4 regions of the Leptolyngbya sp. CCNP1308 genome follow, and region 3 is predicted to be linked to each of the others. Evidence: predicted binding sites of a transcription regulator. Region 3 holds the regulator's gene; each other region holds the start of a gene.
The links. Region 3 encodes NtcA, which controls nitrogen genes in cyanobacteria. Its sites were predicted from a motif close to TTTGTANNNNNNNNTACAAA; they were not measured.
Positions count from the first base shown of each region.

Region 1: glnA (type I glutamate--ammonia ligase) is a predicted target of NtcA. The motif match lies at 3,479-3,498, and genes of this name have one in related genera.
Region 2: urtA (urea ABC transporter substrate-binding protein) is a predicted target of NtcA. The motif match lies at 5,292-5,311, and genes of this name have one in related genera.
Region 4: VB780_RS30970 (fumarate reductase/succinate dehydrogenase flavoprotein subunit) is a predicted target of NtcA. The motif match lies at 4,092-4,111, and genes of this name have one in related genera.

Region 1 covers NZ_JAYGIH010000109.1:77,397-84,852, reverse strand. The annotation lists gene VB780_RS28425 (helix-turn-helix transcriptional regulator) at 1-328, shown strand, start outside; gene VB780_RS28420 (hypothetical protein) at 404-1,561, opposite strand; gene glnA (type I glutamate--ammonia ligase) at 1,838-3,256, opposite strand; gene apcB (allophycocyanin subunit beta) at 3,738-4,247, shown strand; gene VB780_RS28405 (FGGY-family carbohydrate kinase) at 4,288-5,535, shown strand; gene petG (cytochrome b6-f complex subunit V) at 5,595-5,708, opposite strand; gene VB780_RS28395 (hypothetical protein) at 6,175-6,834, shown strand; gene VB780_RS28390 (hypothetical protein) at 7,046-7,219, shown strand; gene VB780_RS28385 (cobyrinate a,c-diamide synthase) at 7,319-7,456, opposite strand, start outside.
Region 2 covers NZ_JAYGIH010000077.1:81,596-89,051, reverse strand. The annotation lists gene VB780_RS22955 (S-layer homology domain-containing protein) at 1-768, shown strand, start outside; gene glpX (class II fructose-bisphosphatase) at 990-2,027, shown strand; gene VB780_RS22945 (glutamyl-tRNA reductase) at 2,474-3,766, shown strand; gene VB780_RS22940 (Uma2 family endonuclease) at 3,880-4,470, shown strand; gene ureG (urease accessory protein UreG) at 4,514-5,137, shown strand; gene urtA (urea ABC transporter substrate-binding protein) at 5,470-6,714, shown strand; gene VB780_RS22925 (ABC transporter permease subunit) at 7,233-7,456, shown strand, end outside.
Region 3 covers NZ_JAYGIH010000078.1:92,263-99,718, reverse strand. The annotation lists gene VB780_RS23600 (cofactor assembly of complex C subunit B) at 1-363, opposite strand, end outside; gene VB780_RS23595 (PadR family transcriptional regulator) at 436-825, opposite strand; gene VB780_RS23590 (DUF3084 domain-containing protein) at 1,041-2,465, opposite strand; gene ntcA (global nitrogen regulator NtcA) at 2,584-3,255, opposite strand; gene thrC (threonine synthase) at 3,732-5,036, shown strand; gene VB780_RS23575 (MoaD/ThiS family protein) at 5,155-5,430, shown strand; gene VB780_RS23570 (hypothetical protein) at 5,615-5,761, shown strand; gene VB780_RS23565 (hypothetical protein) at 5,774-5,974, shown strand; gene VB780_RS23560 (hypothetical protein) at 6,023-6,187, shown strand; gene VB780_RS23555 (type IV pilin-like G/H family protein) at 6,401-6,940, opposite strand; gene VB780_RS23550 (O-antigen ligase family protein) at 7,035-7,456, opposite strand, start outside.
Region 4 covers NZ_JAYGIH010000121.1:9,104-16,559, forward strand. The annotation lists gene VB780_RS30955 (ABC transporter permease) at 1-770, shown strand, start outside; gene VB780_RS30960 (ABC transporter ATP-binding protein) at 922-1,737, shown strand; gene VB780_RS30965 (LysR family transcriptional regulator) at 1,847-3,895, opposite strand; gene VB780_RS30970 (fumarate reductase/succinate dehydrogenase flavoprotein subunit) at 4,250-5,953, shown strand; gene VB780_RS30975 (4Fe-4S dicluster domain-containing protein) at 6,104-6,331, shown strand; gene VB780_RS30980 (HEAT repeat domain-containing protein) at 6,443-7,435, shown strand; gene VB780_RS30985 (Mrp/NBP35 family ATP-binding protein) at 7,428-7,456, shown strand, end outside.

The sequences.
Region 1 (7,456 bases), on a different contig from region 3:
CATCAATTTGGAAGAGGTCGGCCCCACATTGCTGGCGCACCTGCGGCACGAAGCTTCTGTGCAGCCTGCGCTGACGCCTAAGGTAGATGCTTTTGAAGCCATGCTGCACAGTAGTCTGGGCACAGAGAACCTGCATACAAACTGGTCGCGCCCCACAGCTCCAGTACTGACAACGCGCTACGCTACTGAGTATGGTGAACTAGCGTTTTTTAGCATGTTTACGACTTTTGGAACACCGCAAGACATCACGTTAGCGTCGTTGCGGGTCGAACATTTATTTGCCGCCGATGAGGCTACCTACGCAGTGCTCAAAGCGCAGGTTCAATAGGTATTTTTTGAAGAAATACTGGCCGCTTGGCTATACTACTGCAACCGATTTCGAACTCTTATTCCAATCGACATACTAGCTATTATTTAGAGCATCAGCTTGTTCTTGAGTGGTAATCATGCTATCAGGAGGAACAATCGCTCCATCGGCTAAGGTGACACCTACTACGATCGCTCTGTCGCCAATCGTGACATTGTTGCCTACTGTAGAGCGAAAGAGAATAGCATCGTCTTCAATAGTCAGATCATTGCCCACTTCTAATGGCCCATGGAAAACAATGTTGTCGCTAGTTTTTAAGCCAGAACCAATGTTAATACTTGTCCCTTTGAGAGCATGAAAGGTCACTCGATCTTCGATCGCAGCATTGTCACCAATCACAATCGGCGTACCTTCATCGGCTCGAATAGATGTCCGCTCGCCCACGGTACTATTACTGCCAAGTCGAACATCTCCAATGATGCGAACAAATTCGGCTAGCTGAACCCCGTCGCCCAAGGTAGGGAAGACGGGATTTTGATTCCAACTGGTTGAGGGTGCAACACTCACTCCACTGACTGCGGCAAAGCCCTCAGATTCAAACAATTCAGGATAGTGCTCGGCAAACTCTTCATTAACTTCTAAAACTTCATCTTGAAATTCGGTATTGGCGTCTGTTTTTAGCGGTAAAGCATCTGCCTCAGCTTGAGTTGTAATTACCGCCCCAATCGGAACAATGCGATCGCGCTTAATTCGGACATTTTCTAGTCGCGCACCGTGCAAAACAAAGGCACCATCTTCTAGCACCACATTGTTTAATTGGGCATGGAAGCCTACAAAAGTAAAATCGCCGATTTGCGAATTTTTGACGATTGCCTGGTGAGCAATACTGTTACGCTCTCCAGTACTGCTAGAATTTTCGCCGCAGGGTGCGGCAGGTGCTGGGGAGTCATGAACGGCTAAAAATACAATGTTGTCTTGAAGATTGGTTTCATTACCAATGCAGATCTGTGTCTCGGGGTCAGCTCTGACGATCGTGTTACCCGCCACAAAAACCTGCTGTCCAATCGACACATCTCCAAATAGCTCCACCAGCGGGCTAACGAAGCTATTGTTAACGCTGACCTGAATCGGTTGCAACAGACTGAACAATTCAGACGGGTCACTGGCGATCGCACCTTTCCCCATCAAAACGCTGACCATTAGCCCAAGCGCCAGCGGCGCGATCAACCAGTGACGCATCGAGAATACAGCCATAGCAACCTTTCACTCCCATGCAGCATGGGACTATCTTTTCACCTTTTTTTGATGCTGTAACTAAGCTACAACTTCCTTAATGTGAACCTGCTGAGTCTCAACATGATTTAGCTAGAGAATAAGGATGTAGGAAAAATTACCGTTGAGATGGGCATAGATCGGGGGTTTGAATCTGCAAAACATGTTGGCAGTCGATCCCTAAAGAAAAGAGGTCTGAGCGTTAAGCGCAGACCTCTTTTTTCCCATGTCTTTCAGCCAGAGGCTAGCCCCCTTGCTCTAGCAGTCGTAGTAGAGAGCTAGTTCGTAGGGGTGGGGGCGCAGGCGCATGGGGTTGACTTCGTTGTCGAGCTTGTACTCGATCCAGTTGCTGATGAAGTCTTCGGTGAAGACGCCAGTGCTGGTCAAGAAGCTATGGTCGGCTTCGAGGGCCTTGAGGGCATCGAGCAGCGAACCGGGGGTGGAGGGAATCTTGGCCAGCTCTTCGGGGCTGAGGTCGTAGATGTCCACATCCAGCGGGTCGCCGGGGTCAATCTGGTTTTTGATACCGTCGATACCGGCGCAGAGCATCGCGGCAAAGGCCAGGTAGGGGTTCGAGGTGGCGTCCGGGCAGCGGAACTCCAGGCGCTTGGCCTTGGGGTTGTCGCCCGAGAGGGGAATGCGCACGGAGGCCGAGCGGTTGCCCTGGGAGTAGGCCAAGTTGACCGGCGCTTCAAAGCCGGGTACCAGACGCTTGTAGGAGTTGGTGGTGGGGTTGGTCAGCGCCAGCAGGGCGGGGGCGTGCTTGAGAATGCCGCCGATGTACCACAGGGCCATCTGGCTCAGACCGGCGTAGCGATCGCCCGCAAACAGCGGCTCGCCGTTGTTCCAGATTGACTGGTGGGTATGCATGCCGGAGCCGTTGTCGTTAAACAGGGGCTTGGGCATGAAGGTGACGGTCTTGCCCCATTTTTTGGCGACGTTCTTAATGCAGTACTTGTAGATCATCAGCCAGTCAGCGGCTTCGATTAGCCGACCAAAGCGAATGCCCAACTCGCACTGGCCGCCGGTCGCGACCTCGTGGTGGTGCTTCTCAATAGGTACGCCCAGCTTGGCCATCTCCAGCAGCATTTCGCTGCGCATGTCCTGAGAGGTGTCGGTGGGGGCGACGGGGAAGTAGCCCTCTTTGTAGCGAGGCTTGTAGGCCAGGTTGCCGCCCACTTCTTCGCGGCCCGTGTTCCAGCGGCCCTCAACGCTATCGACGTAGTAGTAGGCGGAGTGCTCGTTCTGGTCGAAGCGCACGTCATCAAAGATGAAGAACTCGGCTTCGGGGCCAAAGAAAGCGGTGTCGCCGATGCCGGTAGATTTCAGATACTCGATCGCCTTGGTGGCGATCGCCCGAGGGCAGCGCGCGTACAGTTCGCCAGTGCGAGGCTCTTTAATGGTGCAGATCATGCTCAGGGTGGGGTGAGCCATGAAGGGGTCGATCCAGGCGGTATCGGGGTCGGGCACCATCATCATGTCCGACTCGTTGATGGCCTTCCAGCCTCGAATGCTGGAGCCATCGAAGGCGACCCCATCGGTAAAGCTGCTGGCATCAATCTGGCTCTTGTGCAGGGTGAGGTGCTGCCAGATGCCGGGCATGTCAATAAATTTCAGATCGATTAACTCAATGCCGTCATCCTCAATCCATTTCAGGATGTCTGCTGGGGTTGCCATGAACTACTCCTTAGCCTCGTTTAGCGTTCAACCGTCGGGAAAACCGATTTAACTCGTCGTGGATGATGCCCTGGCCAAGACCTGGTTTTCCCTCGCCCATCGGCAAGGCGGCACCGGGCAGACCCTCATACAACACCGGTTTACCGGCACAGGAGGCCTGACCCCGCTGGTTCCACAGGCATCAACTCATCTGCATCATCCTAGGGAGAGGGGTTAGCCCGTTTTGTATCACCTACTACTTTTTGTCAGGGAAAGCCGACAAAAGCCCTGGGGCAGACCATGATGTTTTGTAACAATTCGCTCATAAAGCCGGGACTCTGGCGGGCCGGGGCAACCCAGGAGTTAAGCCCCCGTGGTAAACTTCTTCGAGGATAAAACCTGGTATTTATGAGGGTTAGAGCCTCTACCAGGCATGGCAGCCTAGAGCCTGCCGTCATTTATAAAATGCTGTTTGCCAAGTGAGAGTTGGGAGAAACCACCTATGCGGGACGCTGTCACCACGCTAATCAAGACCTACGACAACACTGGACGCTATCTCGATAGCAGTGCCCTCGACTCGATTAAGTCCTACTTTGACAGCGGTCTCGATCGCATCAAGGTGGCGGCCATTATCAGCGCTAACGCCGCTGGCATTGTCAAAGAAGCGGGCGTCACTCTGTTTGCCCAAGTGCCTGAGCTCATTCGCCCCGGCGGCAATGCCTACACCACCCGTCGCTACGCTGCCTGCCTGCGCGACATGGACTACTACCTGCGCTACGGCAGCTATGCCCTAGTGGCAGGCAACCCCGACGTGCTCGACGAGCGCGTGCTGACCGGCCTGCGCGAAACCTACAATTCCCTAGGCGTGCCCATTGCCCCCACGGTAGTTGGCATTCAGCTGATGAAAGACCTGGTGAAAGCCAAGGTGCAAGAAGCTGGCATAGCCGATCCCTCGGTGGTTGACTATCCCTTCGACTACATCACCCGTTCGCTGAGCGAGATCAGCATCTAGGCAGGGCTTGAGGAATGGTACAGCGAGCGGCTGCTCTGTGATGACCCTTCCCCTGGCTCTGGGTATAGACTTTGGCACCTCCGGGGTGCGTGCCGCTGTGGTCGATCCGCAGCGGCATTTATGTTGGCAATATCGCCAGGGCTACCCCCATAGGCCCGCCCCAGATTGCTGGCGGCAGGCGCTGTTTTCGCTGTTGGCGGCGCTGCCGGGGGCGATCGCCCCGCAAATTAGCCGAGTGGCCATCGACGGCACCTCCGGTACGGTGCTGCTGTGCGATCCAGCGGGAAAATCCCTGACGCCGCCGCTGCTCTACAACCATCCCTGCAAAGATTCTCTAGAGACTGTCAATGCGATCGCCCCCGCCCACAGCCCCGCCGCCAGCGCGACATCGAGCCTGGCCAAGCTGGTGTGGTGGCACCAAACCTTGCCGCCTGCGGTCTGGCATCAAGCGGCCTACTTGCTGCACCAGGCCGACTGGCTGGGTGCCCAACTCCACGGCCAGTGGGGGCTGAGCGACTACCACAACAGCCTCAAACTGGGCTACGACGTGGGCGATCTGGGCTATCCCAACTGGATGCAGGGACAGCCGTGGAGTGGGGTGCTGCCTCGGGTGTTGGCACCGGGGGAAGGGGTGGCATGCGTGAGGGAAACCGTAGCCCAGAAATTTGGTCTGTCCCCCTCCTGTCAGGTGGTGGCAGGCACCACCGACAGCATTGCGGCCTTTTTGGCCAGTGGCGCGATCGCCCCTGGAGATGGCGTCACCTCCCTGGGGTCAACCCTGGCGATTAAGCTACTCAGCGCCCAGCGGGTAGATGTGGGCGAATACGGCATCTACAGCCACCGTCTGGGGAACCACTGGCTAGTGGGCGGAGCCTCCAACAGCGGCGGTGCCGTACTCGAAAAATTCTTTGACCGAGTAGCCCTAGACGCCCTAAGCCAGCGCATCGATCCTACCGTGCCTACGGAGCTAGACTATTACCCCCTGACTGAGCCTGGGGAGCGATTTCCCATCAATGACCCGGCCTTGGCCCCCCGGCTCTCGCCGCGCCCAGAGGATGACAGCGCATTTTTGCACGGACTGCTGGTGGGCATGGCCCGCATTGAGCAGCGGGGCTACGAGCTGTTGGGCCAGCATGGGGCATCGCCCCTGCGGCAGATCTACACCGCTGGGGGCGGTGCCACCAACGAGACCTGGCGGCAGCTGCGGGCCGCTCTGCTGCCGGTGCCCATTAAAAACGCCGCCTCGGTGGAGGCGGCGGTTGGCAGTGCCTATTTGGCGCTGGGCTGACTGAAGCATTCTATTCAGTGATGCCAGCGTGAGCGGCGATCGCCCTCTCACCCGCAAGCCTACAGATCAAACTGATTGCCCCGACGGTACTGCATGTAAGCCGCGACGAAAAGCCCGGCCAGGGTGACGGGAATAAACCCTAGAACAATGCCACTTAGCAAAGGCTCAACCACAGCAATACTCCTTAATCTCAACAAAAATCTATGGTTTAACCATAGCACTAATCAGAGCCTGGGGGCAGGCTCACAGGCTATAGCCTAGGCTAATCGACAGCTCGTCGAAGACCAGCGCGGCAGAGTCACAGGAAGCCGTCTTACCTCAAAATACGGGGGAGTTTTTATTTGTTGCGGAATTCTTGAAAACGGTAAATCTGTTGTGTACTGTATACAATACATTTAGATCGTGGCAAGAAGTAAGCTCAGCTACGTCTTTTTGGCGGGCTGTTCGCTATCTTTGGTTAACTTTTGGGTGTTGCAAGGGGAAGTAGTTCTCAATATTTTCTTCTTGGCGGGTACACCCTCAAGCATTACCTTGGTCACTCGTTTGGCCTAGACAGATTGCGGTTAGGCGACTCGCATGCAAGCAACTCAATCTAGCCGCCGACATGCTGTGGTTCTTTAGAATTTTAGGAATGGTTTCATGCTGACTTACCTACATCAACTCACCGGTCGAGCGTTTAAGGCGATGGCGGCTGGGGTTTTGGTTGTAACTCTGATGTTCTTGAGCGTTCCTGGGGCATCGTCTCAGGCGTTGGCCTCTCCTAAGGGCACCCTGACCGAAACCATGGATCTCAAGATGACCAAGGCGGCCCAGGACTATGTCGAAGCTATTCTAGACGACTACTCCGACGCCCTGGAGGGGTCATTTAGCGAAGCGCTCAAGCCCCTTAAGTCAGTTACCAAAGACCTGACCAAGCAGCTCGGCAAAGCCGCCGCCGCCCCCACTTCGATCAGCTCTACCACCCTCGGCCCTAAACTTGAAAGTTCAAAAACTGCGCTAGATACCGCCTCGACCTCCTTTGATGCGCTGGTGGCCGATACGGCTAAATTTAAGTCCACTCTGGATGCCGCGCCCACTCAGCTCAAAGAGGCAATTGACACCCAGCTAGGCACCAAATTCGACGAACTGCAGCAGGCATTTGAAGAGGTGTCTAGCGCCATCGCCCTGCTGTCAGAAGACACAGCCGCGATCGATGCTGCCGACCCCACGGCGGGAGCAACCCTGCTAACAGAGCACTCTACCCAACTGACGGAGGCGATCGCAGCGGCTAAGACCATAATCTCTGGCTTTAGCGACTAGGAATTAAACCCCGAGGTTTACCACTAGTCTTGCCAACAAAAAAGCCCCCAAGTTTGGGGGCTTTTTTGTTGGCGGGTGCAGATGATGGGCCTTTACCTCATCCGGACGATGGATTATCCATCAAATCTCCTCATGCCCAGCATATGCGTCGTGTTTGGTATAAGAGAATACTGTTTTGTTAGTATGCATAGGTAAGCAAAAAGGAGAACCCATGAACAACCAAACCAACCAAGCCTGGACTACTGAGCAACTCGTGCAAATGAGCAATTCCCTGGGCAACGCCTATGCGCCTGCACTGAAGGGTACCAAGGCTGCTGGCGGCGATCGCTGGACTGCTCAGCGCCACATCCAAGTTTCTGCCATGCTGGGCCAAGCCTATCTATAAGGTGCCATCCATGAGCACCGCCGATTGAACTAGCGCCCTGGCGCGATCGGCAAACGCGAATCAATGGCCTCTTCTCACTGTGGGAAGAGGCCTATTTTTTTAGCCCCCTGAGTCTCTACGGTACTGGCCACAGACGGCTATGAGGGCCTGAGCGACCTCGGGGCAGCCGCCCCAGTGCAGATGCAGATACGAGGCGTGGACACGATGGTTGCTCCAGCCCTCGGTGATGTGAGGCCG
Region 2 (7,456 bases), on a different contig from region 3:
GTCTCCAACCAACGCCCCCGGCGGGATCCCGCATTAGGGGCTGCTGGGCTACCGGGTTTTGGCCCTGACGATCGGCGCTCTGCTGCGGTGCCGCGGGAATCAGCACCGGGGATTGCGGTGCCAGCGGCCCCCACTGCGGTGCCGACCGAGGCGACCGAGGCAACCGAGGCCACTCAGCCCATAGACATTTCAGACGTACCGACGAATCATTGGGCTTATCCCTTTATTAAGCCGATGTTCGATGAAGGCTATCTGCCCGACTTCCCCGAAAGTGGTTTTCAGCCAGATCAGACCCTCACCCGGGCCGAACTGGCGGCCCTGCTCAGCCAGGCCTTTGGCAACGCCCCCCGCGAGGGCTCGGTGCGCACCTTTAGCGATGTACCCGGTACCTACTGGGCGGCCCCAGCCATCGACAACGCCGTCTCCCAGGGCTTTATGAACGGCTACCCCGAAGGAGACTTTCGCCCCGACCAGGCCGTGCCTCGCTACGAGGTGCTGGTCTCCCTCGCCACTGGCCTGGGCCTGGCCGACTCGCCCGACCCAGATCAAGCCCTACAAGCCTTTGTTGACTCCAATCCGCTGCCGTCTTGGGCGAGACCCAAGGTAGCCGCTGCCGCCGAAAATGCCCTGGTGGTCAACTACCCCAACCGCGACCAGCTCAAGCCAGCCCAGGCCGCTACCCGAGCCGAGATCGTCGCCATGATTCACCAGGCGCTCGTGTCGCGAGGTGAGCTACCGGCGGTGGAATCGGTGTATACGGTGCCCTAGGGGAAAAGGTGAGGGGATGAGAAAGATGAGGGGATAAGGAGGAGACAGGTGTACTCTCTTCTTCCCCATCGCTCCATATCCTCATCTTCCCCATGCTTCCTTCATTCTCTGCCCAGCTCAGCACAATTCCCTATGCCTTGATCCCACCGTCTGATAGACTGGGAAATCGAGATGGGGAACGCGAAACCCACTAAATATAGGCAGTTTGGAGGATTGATCCCGTGGAAAGTACCCTCGGTCTTGAGATTATTGAGGTTGTCGAACAGGCTGCGATCGCATCGTCCCGGTGGATGGGCAAAGGCGAAAAAAACATCGCTGACCAGGTGGCGGTAGAAGCCATGCGAGAGCGCATGAACAAAATCCACATGCGCGGTCGCATCGTGATCGGCGAGGGCGAGCGGGACGATGCACCGATGCTCTACATCGGTGAAGAGGTGGGTATTTGCACCCAGCCCAATGCCACCGATTACTGCAATCCCGACGAACTGCTCGAAATTGACATCGCCGTTGACCCCTGCGAAGGCACTAACCTGGTGGCCTACGGCCAAAACGGCTCCATGGCGGTGCTGGCCATTTCTGAAAAAGGCGGGCTGTTTGCCGCGCCCGACTTCTACATGAAGAAGCTGGCGGCTCCGGCCCAGGCCAAGGGCAAAGTTGACATCAACAAGTCGGCCACTGAAAACCTGAAGATTTTGGGCGAGTGCCTCGATCGCGGCATTGACGAACTGGTGGTCGTGGTCATGAAGCGCGATCGCCACAACGACCTGATCAAAGAAATCCGCGATGCCGGTGCCCGCGTCAAGCTGATCGCCGACGGCGACGTCGGTGCCGCCATCTCCTGCGCCTTCTCCGGCACCAACACCCACGCCCTGATGGGCATCGGTGCGGCTCCTGAAGGGGTGATTAGCGCCGCCGCCATGCGCTGCCTAGGGGGCCACTTCCAGGGGCAGCTGATCTATGACCCCGCCGTGGTCAAAACCGGCCTGATTGGCGAAAGCAAAGAAGCCAACATTGCTCGCCTCAACGAAATGGGCATTACCGACATCGACAAAGTCTACGATGCCCACGAGCTAGCCTCTGGCGAGACCGTGCTGTTTGCCGCCACCGGCATCACCCCCGGCGAACTGATGGAAGGGGTGCGCTTTTTCCACGGCGGCATGCGAACCCAGTCGCTGGTCATCTCTAGCCAGTCGAAGACCGCTCGCTTTGTCGACACCATCCACATGGTTGACCAGCCCAAAGCTCTCCAGCTGCACTAAGCGATCCTAAGTGTATTGAGTTGCTTGAGTTGATTCCCCTGCCCCCCTTAGTAAGGGGGGTAAAGCTAGCCTTTTAGACGGCATGGAGGGGGGACGCATAGTTGCTTACGGACTTGAGAAACGTCCCAGAGTACGGGTTTAATTCGTTAGCCTAGAGATGTGGGAATCCTGCATCTCTTTTTTTGCCTGTACCAAGCCCAGCTTGGGATCTGTTGTTTTTCTACGGGCAGCACTTCAATTCTGGATTCGGATAGGGCTGTGTTCACAGTTTTTGATGGACTTTTGTTGAGTTTCCTTGAGTCGGGCCCTGTTTGTCCCTAAGTTCAAACATATTGGCAATTGTGTACGCAGCAACCTTTGGCGTGGCCATTCCCCAGGTGACCTGGCCGCCACCAAGGATCTGTCGACACCATAAATTAGGTGACTTTTAAACGCGTGGAGGAAGAATGAATATCGCCGTAATTGGCCTGAGCCACAAAACCGCCCCGGTGCAAATTCGCGAAAAACTTAGCATTCCGACGGCTCAGACAGGTGACGCGATCGCCCATCTCACCCATTGCCCCCACATCGACGAAGTCTCGATTCTCAGCACCTGCAACCGGCTCGAAATCCACATCGTGACTGAGGAGACCGAGCAGGGCATTCGCGAGGTGACCCAGTTTCTCTCCGAGCACAGTGGCCTGCCCCTCCACGAGCTGCGCCAGCACCTGTTTATTCTGCTGCACCAGGATGCGGTCAACCACCTGATGCGGGTGGCCGCAGGCCTCGACAGCCTGGTGCTGGGCGAAGGGCAAATCTTGGCCCAGGTGAAGCACGCCCACCAGCTGGCCCAGCAGCACAAGAGCATTGGCCGGGTGCTCGATCGCCTCCTCAAACAATCCCTCACCGCCGGTAAGCGCGTGCGCAGCGAGACCAGCATTGGCACCGGGGCGGTCTCCATTAGCTCCGCCGCCGTAGAGCTGGCCCGGATGAAGGTGCCCCACCTGAACAGCTGCCACGTCAGCATTTTGGGCGCGGGCAAGATGGCTCGCCTGCTAGTGCAGCACCTGGTCTCCAAGGAGTCCTGCACGATCACCATTCTCAACCGCACCATTGACCGGGCCAACGAGCTGGCTAAGCAGTTCCCCGATGCCGATATTCGCACCGGCACCCTCGATGCCATGCTGGACACGGTACAGGTCTGTGATGTGATGTTTACCTGCACCTCTGCCACCGAGCCGCTGCTGCACCGGGAAAATCTAGCGCCACTGGTAGCTGCCAACCGCACCCTGATGCTGTTTGACATTGCCGTGCCCCTCAACGTGCACACCAACGCCAATGAGCTAAACAATGTCCACGCCTTCAACGTGGATGACCTCAAGGCGGTGGTGGCCCAAAACCAGGCCAGCCGCCGCCGCATGGCGATGGAGGCCCAGGGGCTGCTTGACCAGGAGGTGGAGAGCTTTATGGACTGGTGGCGATCGCTCGACACCGTGGGCACCATCAGCAGCCTGCGCAGCAAGGTCGAGACCATCCGTGAGCAAGAGCTAGAGAAGGCTCTGTCGCGCCTGGGCAGTGAGTTTGCCGAAAAGCACCAGGAGGTGATCGAAGCCCTCACCCGTGGCATCGTTAACAAAATTCTCCACGACCCGATGGTGCAACTGCGCGCCCAGCGCGACATTGAGGCCCGCAAGCGGGCGATGCAGACCCTACAGGTGCTATTTGACCTGGAGACCGCCTCCAACGAAAAGTACAGTTAACCCAGAGAAAAATTAGGCGGCTAATTGCAGCTAGCTCAGGCCCCAGAGTTTTTGAAAAACTCTGGGGCCTTTGGTTTGAAGTAGGATTTAAAGGCAGGATGAGGTTGTTTGCTATGCCGCCAGTCCTTAGCCCTACCGCTGACCAACGAGTGACCTATGGCGATCGCAGTTGGGAGCAATTTAAGCTCATCCAGAAGGGCCTGGAGGGCTGCCCTGGGGTGCGGCTGTTCTACTACGACGGCACCGTTGAAATTCTTATGCCCGGACGCGACCATGAGTTTTTTAAGTCGATAATCGCGTTTTTGCTAGAAATTTTCTTTGTAGAGCAGGGCATTGAGTTTTATCCCACTGGGTCAATGGATCAGGAGCGGGAGGGTGAGGCCTTTGCTCAGGCCGATGAGTCTTACTGCATGGGGGGGCCCAAAGCAATCCCCGACCTCGCCATTGAGGTGACGTTCACCAGGGGCAACATCACCAAACTGGAACGGTACCGGGTGCTGGGCGTGCCGGAGGTCTGGTTTTGGGAAGATGGATTGCTGAGTCTGTATCATCTTGAAACCAATGGCTATGGTCGGGTTTACCGCAGTGAGATTGCTGAATTGTCTAGCCTTGACATCGAACTGCTGTCCCGCTGCGTGCTGATGGCCGAAATATCTCGCTTAGAGGCAGCTAAGGCATTTCGGCGAGGCATTTCGGCCCGATAGGCGGTGTAAGATATCGAGCATCCCAATGTTGGCTTGAGCAGACATGGCAACTCCCTTTCGCGTTGGTGTGGCTGGCCCGGTGGGCTCGGGCAAGACGGCCCTGGTGGATGCGTTGTGTAAGGCGCTGCGCGATCGCTACTCCATTGCGGTCGTCACCAATGACATCTACACTCAGGAAGACGCCCAGTTTTTGGTGCGTAGCCAGGCGCTGAGCCCCGATCGCATCGTCGGGGTCGAGACCGGCGGCTGCCCCCACACCGCCATCCGCGAAGATGCCTCGATGAACCTGGTGGCGATCGAAGACCTGGAGGCACGGTTCAATCCCCTCGATCTGGTGTTTGTGGAGAGCGGCGGCGACAACCTGGCCAGCACCTTTAGCCCCGAGCTGGTCGATTTGACCCTCTACGTGATCGACGTGGCTGCCGGAGACAAAATCCCCCGCAAGGGCGGTCCAGGGATCACCAAGTCAGACTTTTTGGTGATTAACAAAATCGACCTGGCTCCCATGGTTGGGGCCAGCCTAGAGGTGATGGAGCGCGATGCGCGGAAGATGCGGGGCGATCGCCCCTTTGGCTTCACCAACCTCAAAACCCAGGCGGGTTTGGCCACCATTATTGACTTCATCAGCTACCACGCTGCGGCTGAGCCGGTGGCCTCAATCCCTTAGCTGGAAACGGTTTGAGCGTATCGACGCAGACCCCGGCAGCGGCTTTGGTGCAGCCAAGGGATCGGTTTGGTTGCTGCGATCGCCCAAAATCTGTCCTTAGAAAGAGGTCGTTGGAAGGCATACATCTCATAAACGTTACAAGAAAGGGGAGGTTTTTGTACGCTACGCTACATTTGCTGCCAATCACACCTCCTAATATCCACTCTGACGGTCTACGTGAATTCTCGAGTAAGACAAGTCTTCCATTAAAGAGTCAGGAGCGAGGTTGAATGGTAACTCGATTTAATCGACGGAAGTTTTTGGTTTATGGGTCGGCCACCCTGGGCACCTCTATGCTGCTCAAAGCCTGTGGCGGTACGACTACCACCACTGACACTGGCACAACCGACGGCAGCACCGACACCGCCGCCGCCGATGGCGAAACTATCAAAGTGGGCATTCTGCACTCCCTCAGTGGCACTATGGCCATCAGTGAAACCACGGTAGTTGATGCTGAGCAGCTGGCCATCAAAGAAATCAACGCCGCTGGCGGGGTGCTGGGCCGACAAATCGAGGCCGTAGTCGAAGACGGTGCTTCTGACTGGCCTACCTTTGCTGAGAAGGCTGAAAAACTCATCGACCAAGACCAGGTAGCCGTTGTGTTCGGCGGTTGGACTTCCGCCAGCCGTAAGGCCATGCTGCCGGTGTTTGAGTCCAAAGACCACATGCTGTGGTACCCGCTGCAGTACGAAGGCCAAGAGTGCTCGAAGAATATCTTTTACACTGGGGCAGCGCCTAACCAGCAGATTGAGCCCGCTGTAGACTGGCTGATCGAGAACAAGGGCACCGACTTCTTCCTGGTTGGCTCCGACTACGTCTTTCCCCGGACGGCCAATACCATTATTAAAGAGCAGCTCAAAGCCAAGGGCGGCAACACGGTGGGTGAAGACTACCTGCCCTTGGGCAACACCGAAGTCACTCCTATCATCACCAAGATCCGTGCCGCCCTACCCGATGGCGGCGTGATCTTCAACAGCCTCAACGGTGACAGCAACGTCGCCTTCTTTAAGCAGCTTCAGGGCGCGGGGATGGGGCCCGATCTCTATCCTGTGATGTCGGTGAGCGTGGCTGAAGAAGAAGTTCGCCAGATTGGCCCCGAGTTTCTAGTCGGACACCTGGCTTCGTGGAACTACTTCCAAACCGTAGAAACCCCCGAAAACGAAAAGTGGGTGGCCGACTTTAAGGCCGAGTTTGGTGAAGACCGAGTCACCAACGACCCCATGGAAGCCGCCTACATTATGGTTTACCTGTGGAAGCAGGCGGTAGAGGCCGCCGGAACTTTCGATATTCCTGAGGTACGGACAGCGGCCTACGGCCAGGAAATGGCTGCCCCCGAAGGCCCCGTAACCATGAACACCAACCACCACCTGTCTAAGACAGTACGGCTTGGAGAAGTCATGGAGGACGGCCTGTTTGAAATTATTTGGGAAACCGATGGCCCCATTGACCCGCTGCCCTGGAACCAGTTTGTACCCGACACCATTGGCGTTGGCTGCGACTGGTCTGACCCCGCTAAGGGTGAAAGGTTCGATATCTAGGCGACGGCTATGGTGATGCGGTCATAGAAATGAGGCGGGGGTGCAGGTATCTGTGTCCTCGCTCTCTGTATAAGTTCCAAATAGATCAGTCCCAACTAGTTTGGATATACCAAATTCAGCTCGGGATTTGGAGTTTTTCTCCAGACAGAATTCCATGGCTGGATCTGTTTAGGTTTAAACCTTAACCAGACCGAGGGAACTTCGTTATCTTTCGCCCCTACTAACGAGGCTTCAGTTAATGCGTAGGGTCTCACCTTAAGCGCTTTAAACCTGGTTTTTGAGTCTGTTTAGATCATTCACCTGCCGCGCTCGAGCCGGGGATGACTGTTAAGAAAATCCAAGGCAAGTAGGCTTTGAATACTGAGATTGGGCAGAACCTTGACTTAACCTAATTTTGTTAAAGATGGACTTTTCTAGTGCGGGGCTACCCTTAGTATCTACTGAGTTTTAACTAGATTCTGTGGACAGAGGCGGTGACGCCCCGCAGATTGTGAGTTGTTCTGAAAGCGGTAAGAGCTGTGTTAGAAGGCTTAATTGGTGGCCTGTTTAACGGCATTAGCATTGGTGCGGTGCTGTTGATTGTGGCCCTGGGCTTGGCGATTGTGTTTGGCTTGATGGGGGTCATTAATCTGGCCCACGGTGAACTGATGATGTTTGGGGCCTACACTACGTTTTTGGTGCAGAATGCGGCCAAAAGCATGGGGGGGATTGCCCCAGAGATCTATATTTTTGCGGCGCTGCC
Region 3 (7,456 bases):
TGGACTGAGCGCTAACAGTCCCAAAAAGATAGCGCTATGGGCTGGCCACAGATTGGCCAGTACTAGGGCAAAGCAGAGAGCTCCCACAGCGGCAAGCAGGGTTAAAAATCCCGCTAAAAATAGGCTGGGGCGAACTCTCCCGCGCAGGGTAATGCGCTGAGGCTCGGCTTCGGCGGCGATAACGGCATAGGCCCGCGCTTCGAAATAGGCCGTTAGGTCTTGCAGCAGAGCAAGGGGATCGGCGGGGCGCGTTAGCATCAGGGTTTCAATACGGTCTTTGGTGGAAGCCCGAATGAAAAAAACTAACCCCACTATCATCAGTAGGGTCAGCAACAACGTCGAATAGAGTACGGTGTCAGTCACGCCAGGCCATGCAAAGCTACCTCTCTAGGGTACGAAATGATGGATCATTCAGGTAGGCCTTGCGGGATTGATTCATCGGTGGGGGGCAGAGTAGGCTGGACTTTGGGTGCAAGCAGGCCGGGCGGGATCGCCCATATAGGTTTTCCAAAATTCGGCCAGTTCTTCGGCCTGAAGCCGCCAGTCGGGGTTAAGACGATACATGCGGCGGGGACGACCCCGACCTTCTACTTTCTTCCAGTAGCCGTCAATGGCATTTTCGTCCTCTAGAAACTTAAGTGCCCCGTAAAGCACTGTGTCTGACAGGCGATAGTGAGAATACTGGTGGGTTAACCGCTGGATTAACTCGGTGCCGTAGGAGTCTTGCTGGAGCAATACTGATAACACGTAGCAAACGGCAAGCTCTTTGTTGAGGTAAATTGGCGGTGGATCCTCGAAGAACTGATAAATATCCTCAAATTTCATGGGATCGCTCCAGGTATATTTAAAATTTGCTTGCCCTAGGACAAGCCAGAGTTAAAAAGCAACCTATTAGCAGCCGACAGATTTGTAGGTTAATTCTAAGCACAGGTGATCCCCACAATATCGAAGTCGGGGCAGATGGTAACTATCTGCAAATCTTTTTAGACATTATTAAATATTCGCCACCAAAGATAATTTGGCTTGGATCCCCTTCGGTTTTAGAGCCCTCTAGGGGCGCGGCGGTTTAGGAGCTGATCGCTGCTATCGCCTAGGGGATTGTTCAATTCACCGGTTTGAAATAGAATCCGCCCGTCACGCACCGCCGCCAGATGAATCTGAACTGGCCCTGCTGTGAAGATATCGGTAGCCGCGATCGCCTGAAGATCGACCGCCTGTCCTGATTGCTGCACCGTTTCTAAAAAGTTGAGCACCGTTTCAGGCCGGTTGTCGGCCACTTGCAGCGTGTCGCTAACGACACCATCCTGCCGGGCGCGAAATTGAGCTGCCGCTAGCAGCAGATTGAGACGCTCGACTAGCTGGCGATCGCCCAGGGGAGGGGGGTCGAGGGTAACGGTCGCCAAGCGCTCGCCGAGGGCATAGACCTGCTGATTGGGGGTGGCATCGATGAAGACCTGGACGCAGGGCTCGCCCTGCTGCACGACACAGGGCTCACCCGTGATGTAGTTGGCCGCCGAGAGCAGCCGCACCACATAGTCTTCGCCCGTGGACAGGCGGTCAATCAGCGCCTCGACTTCGCGGTTGCCGATTAGCAAAATTTGCTGGTCGATCAAAGCCCCTGGGGCAATGGCCCGAGACACTAGACGGTTGGCTTCGAGGAGAAAACTCGTGACAAACTCCTCGGCCTGCTCCCGATTTTCGGCGCGTCCCTGCCCGACTAAAATTTCCTGGTTGCGGTTGAGCGCAATATTGCCTCGAAACAACCCCTGGTATTGCGTCTGCAGAACGGCTACCTGCTGCTCTAAAAAGTCTTGCTCGGCCTCTAGGCTAGTGAGGCTGCGCTCACGCTGGGCGATGGCGCGATCGCGATCGGCAATCTGCTCGTCTAGCTCGGCGATGGCGCGATCGCGCGCAGCAATCTGGCTGCCAATGGTGGCCTGCTGCCGCAGCAGGTTATCGCGCTGCACCCGCAGAGCATCCGTCGACTGGCGAAGGGCGGCGGCCTGTTGAGAGACTGCATCCAGCTGGCTAAGGGTTTGGCGCAGTTGCCCCTCAGTAGCCTCCTGCTGGGCCACCGCCTGATTGAGCGATTGATTGATTTCCTGGAGTCGAGCCAGCGCCCGCTGCCGTTCGTCGGTAGCTGACTCCAAATCGGCTTCTACACTCTCCTGGGTAGCCTGAGCCTGAGCGAGATCGGCCTCAGCACTTGCCAGATCATCCTGAATTTTACCCAGCTCAAATACCCCGGTGCGCAGCTGACTACTGACCCCAAACAGCAGAGCCAGCGTAGACGCCGAAATAACGCTGCCCGTGGCGATACTCACTAGGGTGGCCGTTTGTCGAGGGCGCAGGTTGAACAAGCTGAGACGCGCTTTGCCCACCTTGGTGCCCACGCGATCGCCCAGAGTAGCAATAAAGCCCCCCAGAATCAAAACCGCCAAAATCAATACGTAACCAGAAACCATGCACCAGCCACAGGGGAGTTTGCACCTACTCTACTGCATGGGTTAAGCCCCTGGACGCCCCAATATTGCCGATAGCTAGGTTGGCTATCAAACCCAGCAGGCCTAGGCCAAACCCGCGCTAAGTAAACTGCTGACTCAGATTAACCGGATCGTGCACAGTAATCTTCTTTTTATAAATAGAGATCATGCCCTCCTGGCGCAGATCTCCCAAGAGGCGAGTCACGGTCACGCGGGTAGAACCGATGGCCTCGGCAATAGCTTGGTGGGAGAGCTTCAGGTCAATGGTGATGCCGTCCTGGCTGGGCACGCCGAAATCGCGGCAGAGAATGAGCAAAAAACTGACCAGGCGAGAGCCCATGTCTCGGTGGGCCAGAGTTTCAATCATCATCTCAGTCTGCAAAATTCGAGAAGACAGACCCCTCAGCATCAGTAAAGCTAGCTCAGGGTTTTCTTCTAGCGCCTGCTCAACCTGTTCGATAGGCACCGACAACAGTTCTACCGGAGTAAACGCCACAGAGTGATAAAAGCGATCGGAACGATTGCCGGTGATAAGTGATAAAACCCCAAACACACTATTCTCTCGCAGCAGAGCGACCGTAATTTCTTCTCCGGCCTCGTATACCCGCGACAGTTTGACGGCTCCTTTTAGCAGAAAATATACCCGTTCTGCTGGATCTCCAGGAAAAAAAATAGTCTTGCCCCGTTCATAGGACTCGACTACAGGGGGAAATGCTCCTCCAGATAGCTGACGAAAAACATTGGCAAGGGGCTTATCTTGGGTCACTACCATAACGTTCTGCTAAGAGCATCACAGAGAGCATCTGCACTAAATTCGCCGTTCCGATGTCGCTATGACAGCCAAACGTACAGCACAGAACACCTTGGGCATAAAGCATAAAGCAGTCTGACTGGTCTGGCACGTTAGCCAATGCAAACATTCCATGACTTTAGATCAATTAACCTCAACTGCAAGGTAGGTGTTTGTATACCAAGCTACCTTATTCGTCCCAGTGCTGATTTTGCAGTGCCCATAGGAGCTGCCCAGCCGCAGATTGGCGGCGAAACGGCAGCAATTCCCGCAACCGTGCGATCCATCGCTTCTAGGAAATCAGCCCTGACAGGGCAAACCGCTAGCAGATAGAAGCTTCGCCTATACCCGACTTTTTTGGTCGGGTACATTTGACCAAGTATTGTTTCCAGTGTTACGTTCTGGATCAATTGAGCAAAGCTAACGATCGCTCCCCAGTAACCGCAGTAGAGAACGCCATGACACAGTCCCTCGAACAAGCTATCGCCGCAAAGCCCACCTTTTCGGCCTTGAAGTGTCGAGAATGTGGTGAAACCTACGACCTTGGCGCTAAGCATGTGTGCGAAGACGTGTGCTTTGGCCCCCTAGAGGTCGCCTACGACTACGATGAAATTCGCCGACGGGTCACTCGCAGCAGCATCCAGGCAGGCCCGCTCTCAATTTGGCGCTACAAAGACTTTTTACCCGTCAGCACCGACAACCCAATTGATGTAGGAACTGGTATGACGCCCCTTGTGCGCGCCAATCGGCTGGCGCGGCAGCTAGGCCTAAAGGAACTCTATATAAAAAACGACGCCGTCAACATGCCCACCCTGAGCTTTAAAGATCGGGTGGTATCGGTAGCGCTGACCCGGGCGAGAGAACTGGGGTTTACTACTGTTTCCTGTGCCAGCACGGGCAATTTGGCCAACTCTACGGCGGCGATCGCCGCCCATGCGGGTCTTGACTGCTGTGTGTTCATCCCCGCCGATCTAGAAGCCGGCAAGGTGCTGGGTACGCTCATTTACAACCCTACCGTAATGGCCGTACAGGGCAACTATGACCAGGTCAACCGGCTGTGCTCTGAGGTAGCTAATACCCAGGGCTGGGGTTTCGTCAACATCAATCTGCGCCCCTACTACTCTGAGGGTTCCAAAACCCTGGGCTATGAGGTAGCTGAACAACTGGGCTGGCGCTTGCCCGACCACATCGTAGCGCCGTTGGCATCGGGGTCACTGTTTACCAAGATCTACAAAGGCTTCCAAGAATTTGTTAAAGTCGGCCTGGTTGACGATAAGCCTGTACGCTTTAGCGGTGCCCAAGCTGAGGGATGTTCTCCCATTGCTCAGGCCTTTAAAGAAGGCCGCGATTTTGTGACTCCGGTAAAACCCAACACGATCGCCAAGTCCATCGCCATTGGCAACCCCGCCGACGGCATCTATGCCCTCGATATTGCTCGCAAGACCAATGGCAACATCGAATCGGTAACCGACGCCGAAGTGATTGAAGGTATGAAGCTACTGGCCGAAACCGAAGGTATCTTCACCGAGACTGCTGGTGGCACCACCATTGCGGTGCTCAAAAAGCTGGTGGAAGCGGGTAAAATTGACCCCGATGAGTCTACAGTGGTCTACATTACTGGCAACGGCCTAAAGACTCAGGAAGCCGTGCAGGGTTACATCGGCGAGCCCTTTACCATTGAACCTAAGCTCGACAGCTTTGAGCGTGCCCTAGAGCGATCCCGCACCCTCGACCGGCTAGAGTGGCAGCAGGTATTGGTCTAAGGTTTAAGGTATAAGGCTCAAGGTTAATCGGCTTTTTTCCCACATTAAATCTTGAGCCTTCTTCTCTACATTTCTGCTGACAGATCAAACTTACTTTCCCGATTCATTTACTACACCTATGGCTGTCAAAGTACTGATTCCAACTCCGCTGCAAAAGTTTACTAACAACCAGGCTGCCCTCGAATGCAGTGGTAGCAATATCGTAGATCTGCTCAACGATTTGGAGAGCAACTGCCCCGGCATTAAAGCTCGGCTCTGCGACGATTCTGGTGAGCTGCGCCGCTTTGTCAACTTCTACGTCAACAGCGAAGATATTCGCTTTCTCGACGGCAAAGAAACGGCCCTTAACGATGGCGACGAAGTTAGCATCGTCCCCGCCGTAGCTGGGGGCTGATGTCAATAGTTACAGCGCATGATTAAAAATCGCTAGCAAACAGCTTGGCGGCGCAAGTTAGCAGTGATTCTGAAGGTGCCAGGCATGGTTACAGATTCATGCCAGACTGTGTTGGCTACAAGGCCAGCTGAAGGGTTGTTTTCCTTGGGGCTAACATTGACTTATGTGTCTGCCTTGATGCCCTATGTCCAATACCGCTGATGATGTCTGGCGCTTACTGGGCGAGCTGACCGAAGCTCAAAAAGAAACCGAGCACCGGTTTCAAGAGACTGATCGCCAATTTCAGGCAACCAGAAGCCTGATCAGTCAGCAGAAACAGCCGCTCAATTAGCAGCTGGGCAAGTTGGGCAATCGTCTAGGAGAGTTTGTCGAATGGCAGGTACGTCCTGCGGTAGTCAGGCTGTTTCAAGACCGAGGCATTGCCGTGCATGAATTTTACGATGGCGTTTCGGTGCAGCGGGGCGAAGAGGGCATTGAGGTCGACCTGCTAGTGGTCAACACGACTGAAGCTGTTGTCGTGGAGGTCAAAAGCAAACTCACCTAGACCGATGTCGATGAACACCTAGAGCGCCTAGGGAAATTTAAGCGACTCATGCCTCGCTATGGCGACGTGCGGGCCATGGGGGCGGTGGCGGGCATGGTAGTGCCCAAGGATGTAGCTCGATATGCCTATCGCCAAGGATTATTTGTTCTGGCCCAGTCGGGCGATGGGGTAGCAATTCTCAACGACGCTCAATTTCAGCCTCGGTCTTGGTAGGTGCATTACATCGTTCTGGGCAAGTACTTGTTTCCTCCAAATACGGACAGGAAACGGTTACGAAAGAGCCGTAGTTTATCTTGTTTAATACACCAAGATTGGCAGCATAGTGTTTGCAAGCCAAACCAATAAATCGGGGATCAGCTACATCACAATAAGTAGCTAATCCCCGATTTGTTGCTAAAGCGTGTAAGTTAAGCGTGAGCTAATAACCTACAATCTTTTCCAGCCGCCTGCACAATCGGTGTCGTTATTGCTCGAACCGACAGCAAAGTTGGTTAGAGCACCAATAACAGCAGCCTCATCCGCAGCAACTGATTCACAAAGCACTGCAATAGTAGTAGCTTCTTCTGTAGCGCTACCTGAAGATAGCTGCACGCCACCAACATAGCTCTTGAGGGCAGCGTCTGCTCTGTCCGCGAACGCGGCTGCGCCGAAGTTTCCACTGCCACCAATGGTGTAGTTGTAGTAGGTAGTCTGAGAAGGGATACCAATAGCCAGTTCTACAAAACCAGGGGCAAAGGTGGGGTTTTCTAGACGGTAGGCTTGCTGACCACGGTTCATAGAACCAACGTAGGTTTTAGCTTCCGATTGGCGAGCTTTGTTGGCCTGGTTGAGGAAAGAAGGCAGGGCGATAGCAGCCAGAATACCGATGATGATGATAACCACCAGCAGTTCAATTAGGGTGAAGCCGCCTTCTTCTTTTTTAGCGATGAAGTGCTTCAGCAGATTGGCTTTGAGAGATGCTTTCATAGGTGTATGTCTCCTTGGGTTAGGCGGCGGTAGAGGTGTTGTTTGCGCCTGGGTCTAACTTACCCACTTGCTCTCGACTAGCGATCACACCCAATCAAAAAAGTTTTTCGGGCAGGGGGGATGGGGGGAGAATCTCAAAGCGGTTGTTTGCAGCACTGGGTAGGTTAAGCTGCTCAGTTTGAATCGCTTCTACGGTTTGATCGAGCGCCACGAACTCCCTCGGCAACTCTGTAAACAGCCCCAGCAAGTCAGAAATCATCCATTGCTCTAGGCCCTCAAGAGGGGCAATTAAGTTAATAGCTTGGGCATAGCGATTGCGGTAGGTAAGCCCGAGTAAGCTACGGCCAGTCAGTTCAGTTGGTTTTACCATCGCAGTCAACCACGATCGCGCATCCCGAAATTGCCCCAACGATTCGGCGAGGAGTGCCCTCTCTGGGGCAGGCAAATCGGCTTGGGCAAAGTAGGTTTGGGCAAAGGTGGCGGGTGCAAGCCAGGCTCGAAGCAGCAGTAAAGCCT
Region 4 (7,456 bases), on a different contig from region 3:
GTTCGGCGCGGCGGCTGCTGTCTCTGGTTCTGTTTTTTGGGGTCTGGCAGCTGCTGTGCGCGATCAATTTCGACTTTTTCATCAATTTTCAGTTTGTGCCGTCTCCGGTGGAGGTGTTGAAGGCAACGCTGACGTTTTTTGTCTCTAGCCCCTGGGTGCATTTTCGCTCTAGCATCATGCGGGTGCTGATTGGCTTTGGCCTGGCGGCCGGCGCGGGAGTGCTGCTGGGGGTGATGATTGGCTGGTTTGCGGCGGTTGAAGATCTGCTACTGCCGCCCCTAGAGCTGCTGCGCCCGATTCCGGCGGTGGCGTGGATTCCGCTGGCGATTTTGATGTTTCCCAATGCCGAGAGCGGCATGGTATTTCTCACCTTTGTGGGGGCATTTTTCCCGATTTTGATAAGCACGATTAACGGAGTTGAGAGCACCCTCAGCGATACGGTGCTGATGCGGGTGGGGCAGTGTTTGGGGGCTAAACCCTGGCATACCTTCAAAGATATTGTGGTGCCGGGATCTCTGCCGAGCATTGCCAGCGGGCTGACCATCGGCATGGGCAACGCCTGGTTTTGTCTGGTGACGGCGGAGATTTTAGCGGGTCGCTACGGCATTGGCTACATCACCTGGGAGTCTTACGTCACCTCTAACTATCCGCCGATTGTGATGGGGATGCTGCTGATGGGGCTGATGGGGGCGTTTAGCTCTTGGGCGGTGAGCCGAGGCATGGGGGCGCTGATGCCCTGGCGAGTGGTGAAGAAGCAGGGCAGCGCTTAGGGTTTGGGGAAATTTTGAGTTTTAAGTTCTGAGTTTTGAGTTTGATAGCTTGTAGGGTGGGCAATGCCCACCATCATTACTCCGCCATAACCCTTAAATCGCGATTGGCAAAGACTTTTTTGATGCTACTCAAGAGGACAACTAAGACGTGATGATGACGCAGCTAGAGCAACGGCAGACGGTCAAAGGCGCGGTGCAGGTGGAGGGGCTATCGGTCACCTTTCGCAGCCGAGGCCAAGATATTTATGTGCTGAATCAAATTCAGCTGGGCATTAAGCCGGGAGAGTTTGTCTGTTTATTGGGGCCGTCGGGCTGCGGTAAATCGACGCTGCTGAATGTGATTGCCGGGTTTATCAAACCGACGGCGGGCTATGTGATGGTGGATCAGGATCCTGTTACCCGACCGGGGGCCGATCGCGGCTTTGTGTTTCAGCAATATTCGCTGCTGCCCTGGAAGACGGCGTTTCAAAACATTGAGCTGGGGCTCAAAATTCGCGGCATGGCCAAGGGCGATCGCACCGAGCTGGTCCACGACTATCTCAACCGAGTGGGGCTCTACAAGCACCGCAACAGCTACCCGCACCAGATGTCGGGGGGCATGCAGCAGCGGGCTAGCATTATACGGGCCCTGGTCAACTCGCCCTCGGTGCTGCTGATGGATGAGCCCTTTGCGGCGCTGGATGCCCAAACCCGCCACATGATGCAGGAGCTGCTGCTGGATATTTGGGATGACTTGAAAACCACGGTGATTTTTGTCACCCACGACATTGAGGAGGCGATCTTTTTGGGCGATCGCATCTGCATTATGGGGGTGCAGCCCGGTCACATCAAGGCCGAGCTGCCGATTGGTCTGCGTCGCCCCCGCCACTTCGATGACACCCTCTCGGCGGAGTTTGTGAACCTGCACCGCCAAGTGTTCGAGTGCATCCGCGAAGAGACGATGAAAAGCATGGAGGGCTGCCTGTAGGGGCAAACGGCGTTTGCCCTGCCCAATTGACTACTTAACGCCGATATCTGGTAGGGAGCATTGCACTGCAATGCCCCTACAGAACGGTTCATTGCTGCCCACCTACCGATCAAAGCGCTGCGATCGCCCGCTCCAAAAACTCAGGCTGCATCCAGCGATCGAGGTTGATTTGTCCCAGGTGTTCTTGCCCAGCGATCTTCCCCAGCTGGTGGATGTGGGCTTGCAGCCAGTCAGTGCGCAGCTGGGTTTCGGGCAGGTAAACCACATCGGCGCGATCGCTGGTGCTAGATCGCAACGTTTTGCTGACAATCGCGGCATCCATCTTCACCCAGCGGCTGACCAGGGTGGTGGCCATAGGTTGGGTGGCGTACCAATACTGGGCTGCCAGCAGCGCCCGTAGGTAGGCCACGGCAATTTCGGGATATTGTTCGGCCAGGGCGGCGCGAATCACTACTCCGTGGAAGGTGGGCAACCCGTCGAGGTTTTCGTGCAGCAGACGGCGAAACTGGCCCTTGTGCTTGGCAATTTCGTGGAAGGGGGCGAAATAGGCGTAGCCATCGGCGGGTGCGGAGCTGCGACCCGATCGCTGGGGGCCAGCACTGTCGATAGAGGTTAGGGTGACGGCGTCTAGAATGTGGCGGTGGTGGAGCGATCGCATCACCATGCCGTGGGCCGCCGAGCCAAAGGGCACCGCAATCACCCGCCCCGCCAGGTCATCAATGCAGTCGAGGGTCGAGTGCTGCGGCACAATGATGTCGTTGCCGGTGCCATCTAGATTGCTGGCCACAAAGCTAATTAAGCGGGTGCCCGCCGCTGGGGCCGTGCTGTCACCGGGAGCTGCGCTGAGCAGCAGGGGGTAGTCGCCCAGCACGCCAATGTCGATCTGCTGAGCCTCTAGCCCAGCCACAATCGGTGCCCCAGAATCGTAGTCAGCCCAGCGCAGCCGATACTGCACCCCGCTGTAGCGACCCTCGCGCGGTAAAAAATGCTCTAGCAGCCCCAGCCGCTGAATAATTAGCCCAGCGGTCACAGTTTGAATGGTGCGATTTTGGGTACCGATGGTGAGGTTGATCGTCTCGGCTCCGCTGGCGGCACCAGCGCGCACCAAAAAGTTGGGAGCCTGGAACCGGGGCACCATGGAGGCTGGCGTTGTCGTCGAGGCCACCGGCAATGGTTCAAGGAGAGACAGTTTTTTGGGCAGACTGCCCTGGCTAACACCGGGCTGGCCCTGCACCATAGCCACAAACTGGCGAATCGGCTCTAGCCCCAGGCTGCCCCGACCGGCGGGTTGACCTATCAAGCCCAAGGCCCGTCCCAAACGCTTGGCCATCAGTAAAAACAGAGGCGTGCCCAGGGCAAATTCTTCCAGGGGAATGCGGCACAGCAGCCCCGCTTCACACTCCATTTGGAATTCAAAGTCAGAGACAAATCCCAGGTAGTGCCCCTGGAGCAGATAGGTGCGCATCAAACTGGCCGCATCGACAATTTCCACATGGGCAAAATCGGTGAGATTTAGCCTCAGTTCCTGCATGCGCTTTTGCAGCATAATGCGACTGGGCACGCCATCTGGGGGCAAAACCCATGCCTGGTCAGCTAGCTCTTTTAGACTCAGCCATGGCCGCTGAGCAAGCTGATGGCTGCTGGAGACTATCAGCGAATAGTTAACGGAGCCAATTTCTAGTCCTAAAATTTCGTCAAAAGTCGAAAAACTTAGATCTGAGATGGCAATATCAACTTCGCCCATCTTAATGGCGCGATACAGCGGCTCAACCGCATCAAACTGTGTACACTTGGTTTGCACATCGGGATAAGCCCGCCGATATTCGTACAGCACCGACGGCAGCCAGTTACTTAACACATCCGGCATGCAGCCAATTTTTAAGGTGCTGAATTTTCCTTGTTTGATTTCCTCTATTTCAGCCACCAAGCGAGTTTCTAAATCCACCAGGGTAGGCCCTTCTTCTAACAGATACTCCCCTGCCTGGGTGAGTTCTATACGCCGCCCTAAGCGCCTGAACAGAGGAGTCTCAAGGTCAGATTCTAGACACTTGATTTTGGCGCTTACCGCTGGCTGGGTCAAATTTAGCGTGTCCGCAGCTTCGGTAAAACTTAGACATCGAGCTACTTCTAGAAAAACTTTGAGCTGGTAAATCTCCATATCGCTTTGACTCGCTTAAATTGTTTTAGAAATAGAGTTAAATCTGCGGTTATTCCTCGGCCAATTTTCTCTCTTTCCGATCATAAGAAAAGCAGATTATAGCTTCCTAGGATGTACTCTTAAAAATACTTGAAACGGCAATATAGCTAATCCTATTTAGCTTTTTTATGAGTGTATAGAAGGCTGTGATGGATAAACCGTAGTTATTGCTACAAACTGTATTGATTGACCTTGGGAACCTCCCTTAAGCTACATGTCAAAGGCTCAGAAGCCCAGGGTTAGTCGTTAATTTTTAGGCATTGGCTAGCCTCAATAATTCCATTTCACTGCCGTTTAAACCAAGGACGTGGTTACGTGAACATTCAGTATCTTAAAACTGATTTTCTAGTCGTCGGCGGTGGCACCGCTGGCACCATGGCAGGCATTAAGGCGAAGCAGGCCAGCCCCGAGAGCGACGTGCTGATTTTAGAGAAGGCCAATATTCGCCGCAGTGGCGCGATCGCCATGGGCATGGATGGGGTCAACACCGCCGTCATCCCCGGCAACTCCACCCCCGAGCAGTACGTGCGCGAAATTACCATCGCCAACGACGGCATTGTGAACCAGAAGGCCGTCTACGAAACCGGGCGGCTGGGCTTTGAGGTGATCCAAGAACTGGAGAGCTGGGGCGTTAAGTTTCAAAAAGACCACGAGGGCAACTACGACCTCAAGCAGGTGCACCGGGTGGGCAAGTACGTGCTGCCCATGCCCGAGGGCAAAGACCTGAAAAAAATTCTTGCCCGCCAGGTCAAGCGCCACAAGGTCAACGTCACCAACCGCGTCATGGCCACCCGCGTCATGGTGCAAAACGGTCGCGTCACTGGGGCGGTGGGCCTCGACGTACGCAACGGCAATATGGTGGTGATTCAGGCCAAGGCCGTCGTGCTCTGCACCGGAGCCTGCGGTCGCCTGGGGCTGCCCGCCTCCGGCTACCTCTACGGCACCTACGAAAACCCCACCAACGCGGGCGACGGCTACTCTATGGCCTACCACGCCGGGGCCGAGCTGACCAACATCGAGTGCTTCCAGATCAACCCGTTGATCAAAGACTACAACGGCCCCGCCTGCGCCTATGTGGCCAGCCCATTTGGGGCCTACACTGCTAACGCCGAGGGCCACCGCTTCATCAACTGCGACTACTGGAGCGGCCAGATGATGCTGGAGGTCTACAAAGAACTCAACTCCGGCAAAGGCCCGGTACACCTGAAGATGTACCACCTCGATGACGACACCATCAGCGAAATCGAAACCATTCTGTGGGACAACGAACGGCCCAGCCGAGGCCGCTTCCACGAGGGTCGGGGCGAAAGCTACCGCACCCACGGTGTCGAGATGAATATTTCTGAAATTGGCCTGTGCAGCGGCCACAGCGCCTCGGGCGTCTGGGTCAACGAGCGAGCCGAAACCACCGTCCCCGGCCTCTACGCGGCGGGCGATATGGCCAGCGTGCCCCACAACTATATGATCGGGGCCTTTGTCTACGGTCGCATCGCGGGCGAGAACGCCATGGATTACGTGCGCGATCTAGAGCATGTGGAACCCGACGCTGAATTCCTCGCCGCCGAGCAGGCCCGCATCTACGCCCCCCTGCAACAGCCCGATGGCGTACCCCACACCCAGGTGGAATACAAGCTGCGCCGCCTGGTCAACGACTACCTGCAGCCGCCCAAGTCGCCCAATAACATGGATATTGGTCTACAAAAGTTTGTCGCTTACGAAGAAACCCTCAACCTGATGGGAGCCCGTGACCCCCACGAACTGATGCGCTGCATGGAGGTGCACTTCATCCGCGACTGCGCCGAGATGGCCGCCCGCGCCTCCCTGTTCCGTAAAGAGACCCGCTGGGGCCTCTACCACTACCGCCTCGACTACCCTGAAAAGAACAACGAGGAATGGTTCTGCCACGTCAACCTGAAGAAGGGCGAAACCGGCCACATGGAGCTGTTTAAGCGCCCGGTAGAACCCTACATCGTCGATGTCGATCTCGTCGAAGAAGTCTACGATGTCGCCGTCCGGTAGGGTGGGCACCGCCCACCATCTCCCTGTGCTGCACCCAGTAACCCCGTAGGTTGGGTGAAACGAAGTGCAACCCAACGCCAATCCCCGCTGTTGGGTTCCGCTAGCGCTCCACCCAACCTACACCTCAATTTTTAGCTGAAGGAATTCCCCATGGCCTTAACTACCCAACGGGTTGACGTACCCGTGATCGTCGATGAATCGAAATGCCTCGAAAAATGCAACGCCTGCATTGAGGTCTGCCCTCTCGATGTGCTGGTCAAAAACCCCGAGACTGGCAAAGCCTACATGAAATACGACGAGTGCTGGTTCTGCCTGCCCTGCGAGAAGGAATGTCCCACCGGGGCGATTACGGTGCAGATTCCGTTCTTGCTGCGATGAGGACGAGAGATATCGGTGAGGTAGGTGCATTGCTGCGCGTTGGCGGAGCCTCGCCTTAGCGTTATGTACCCTACTCATCCACTCCCTCACTCCCATCCCCCTGCCGTCATTTTGGAACCCTTGCTCATGTACACCACCGATATGGACCCTGAAGTAGCCCAGTGGGTTGAGATGCTGCGATCGCCCGATCTTGACAACCGTTTGGTCGCCGTCAAAACCCTGCAACACCTGGGCGATGAAGATGCGATCGAGCCTTTGATCGGGGCGCTCTGCGACGAAAACCCCACGGTGCAAGAGATCGCCATCACCACCCTGTGGGAGTTTGCTAACCCGGTTGCCATCAACCCACTGATCGAGTGCCTCAGTTCGCCCCACGAGAATGTGCGTAGCGAAGCGCTGTCGGCCCTCAAGGAGCTGGTTTCCACCAACGACCTGATGAAGCTGCTGGATGTGTTGCAGGTGGGCAATGTCCACGCCCAGCTCAACGTGCTGGTGCTGCTGCGCAAAATTCACGATGCCCAGGCGCTGCCGTACATCATGCCTTTCTTTGAGTCAGAGAACCCCGAGCTGCGGGAGGCGGCGGTGATTACCCTGCGCTACTTGAACCAGGTGGTGCGCTGCGAACCGGCCTTGGCCCTGGCGAAAGATCCCAACGAGGCGGTGCGGCGGGCCACAACGCTCACCCTGGGCCACCTCAGCGACGCTGAGGTAGTACCGCTGCTGTGCGAATTGTTAACCAGCGACCCTGACTGGCAGGTGCGGCGCAATGCGGCCCAGTCGCTCGATATTTTGGCAGACCCAGCGGCAATTCCTGCCCTGGCCAAGGCGATGGATGACCCCGAATGGCAGGTGCGCAAGTTCACCGCCCGCGCCCTGCAAAAAACTCCAGACGTACAGGCTCTTCCAGTGCTGATCAAGTCCCTGGCCGACGAATACTCCGACGTGCGGCGCGATGCGGCCACTGCTCTAGGTAAACTGGCCGACACCAACGCCCTGCCCGCCCTGCAGCAGACCCTCAACGACCCCGATATGGACGTGCGGATTTTCTCCCAGCGGGCCATTGATGCGATCCAGAAGTCTCAGCCAGAACCCTCTAATGTCTAGCCATTCCTCTCCGTTTCATCG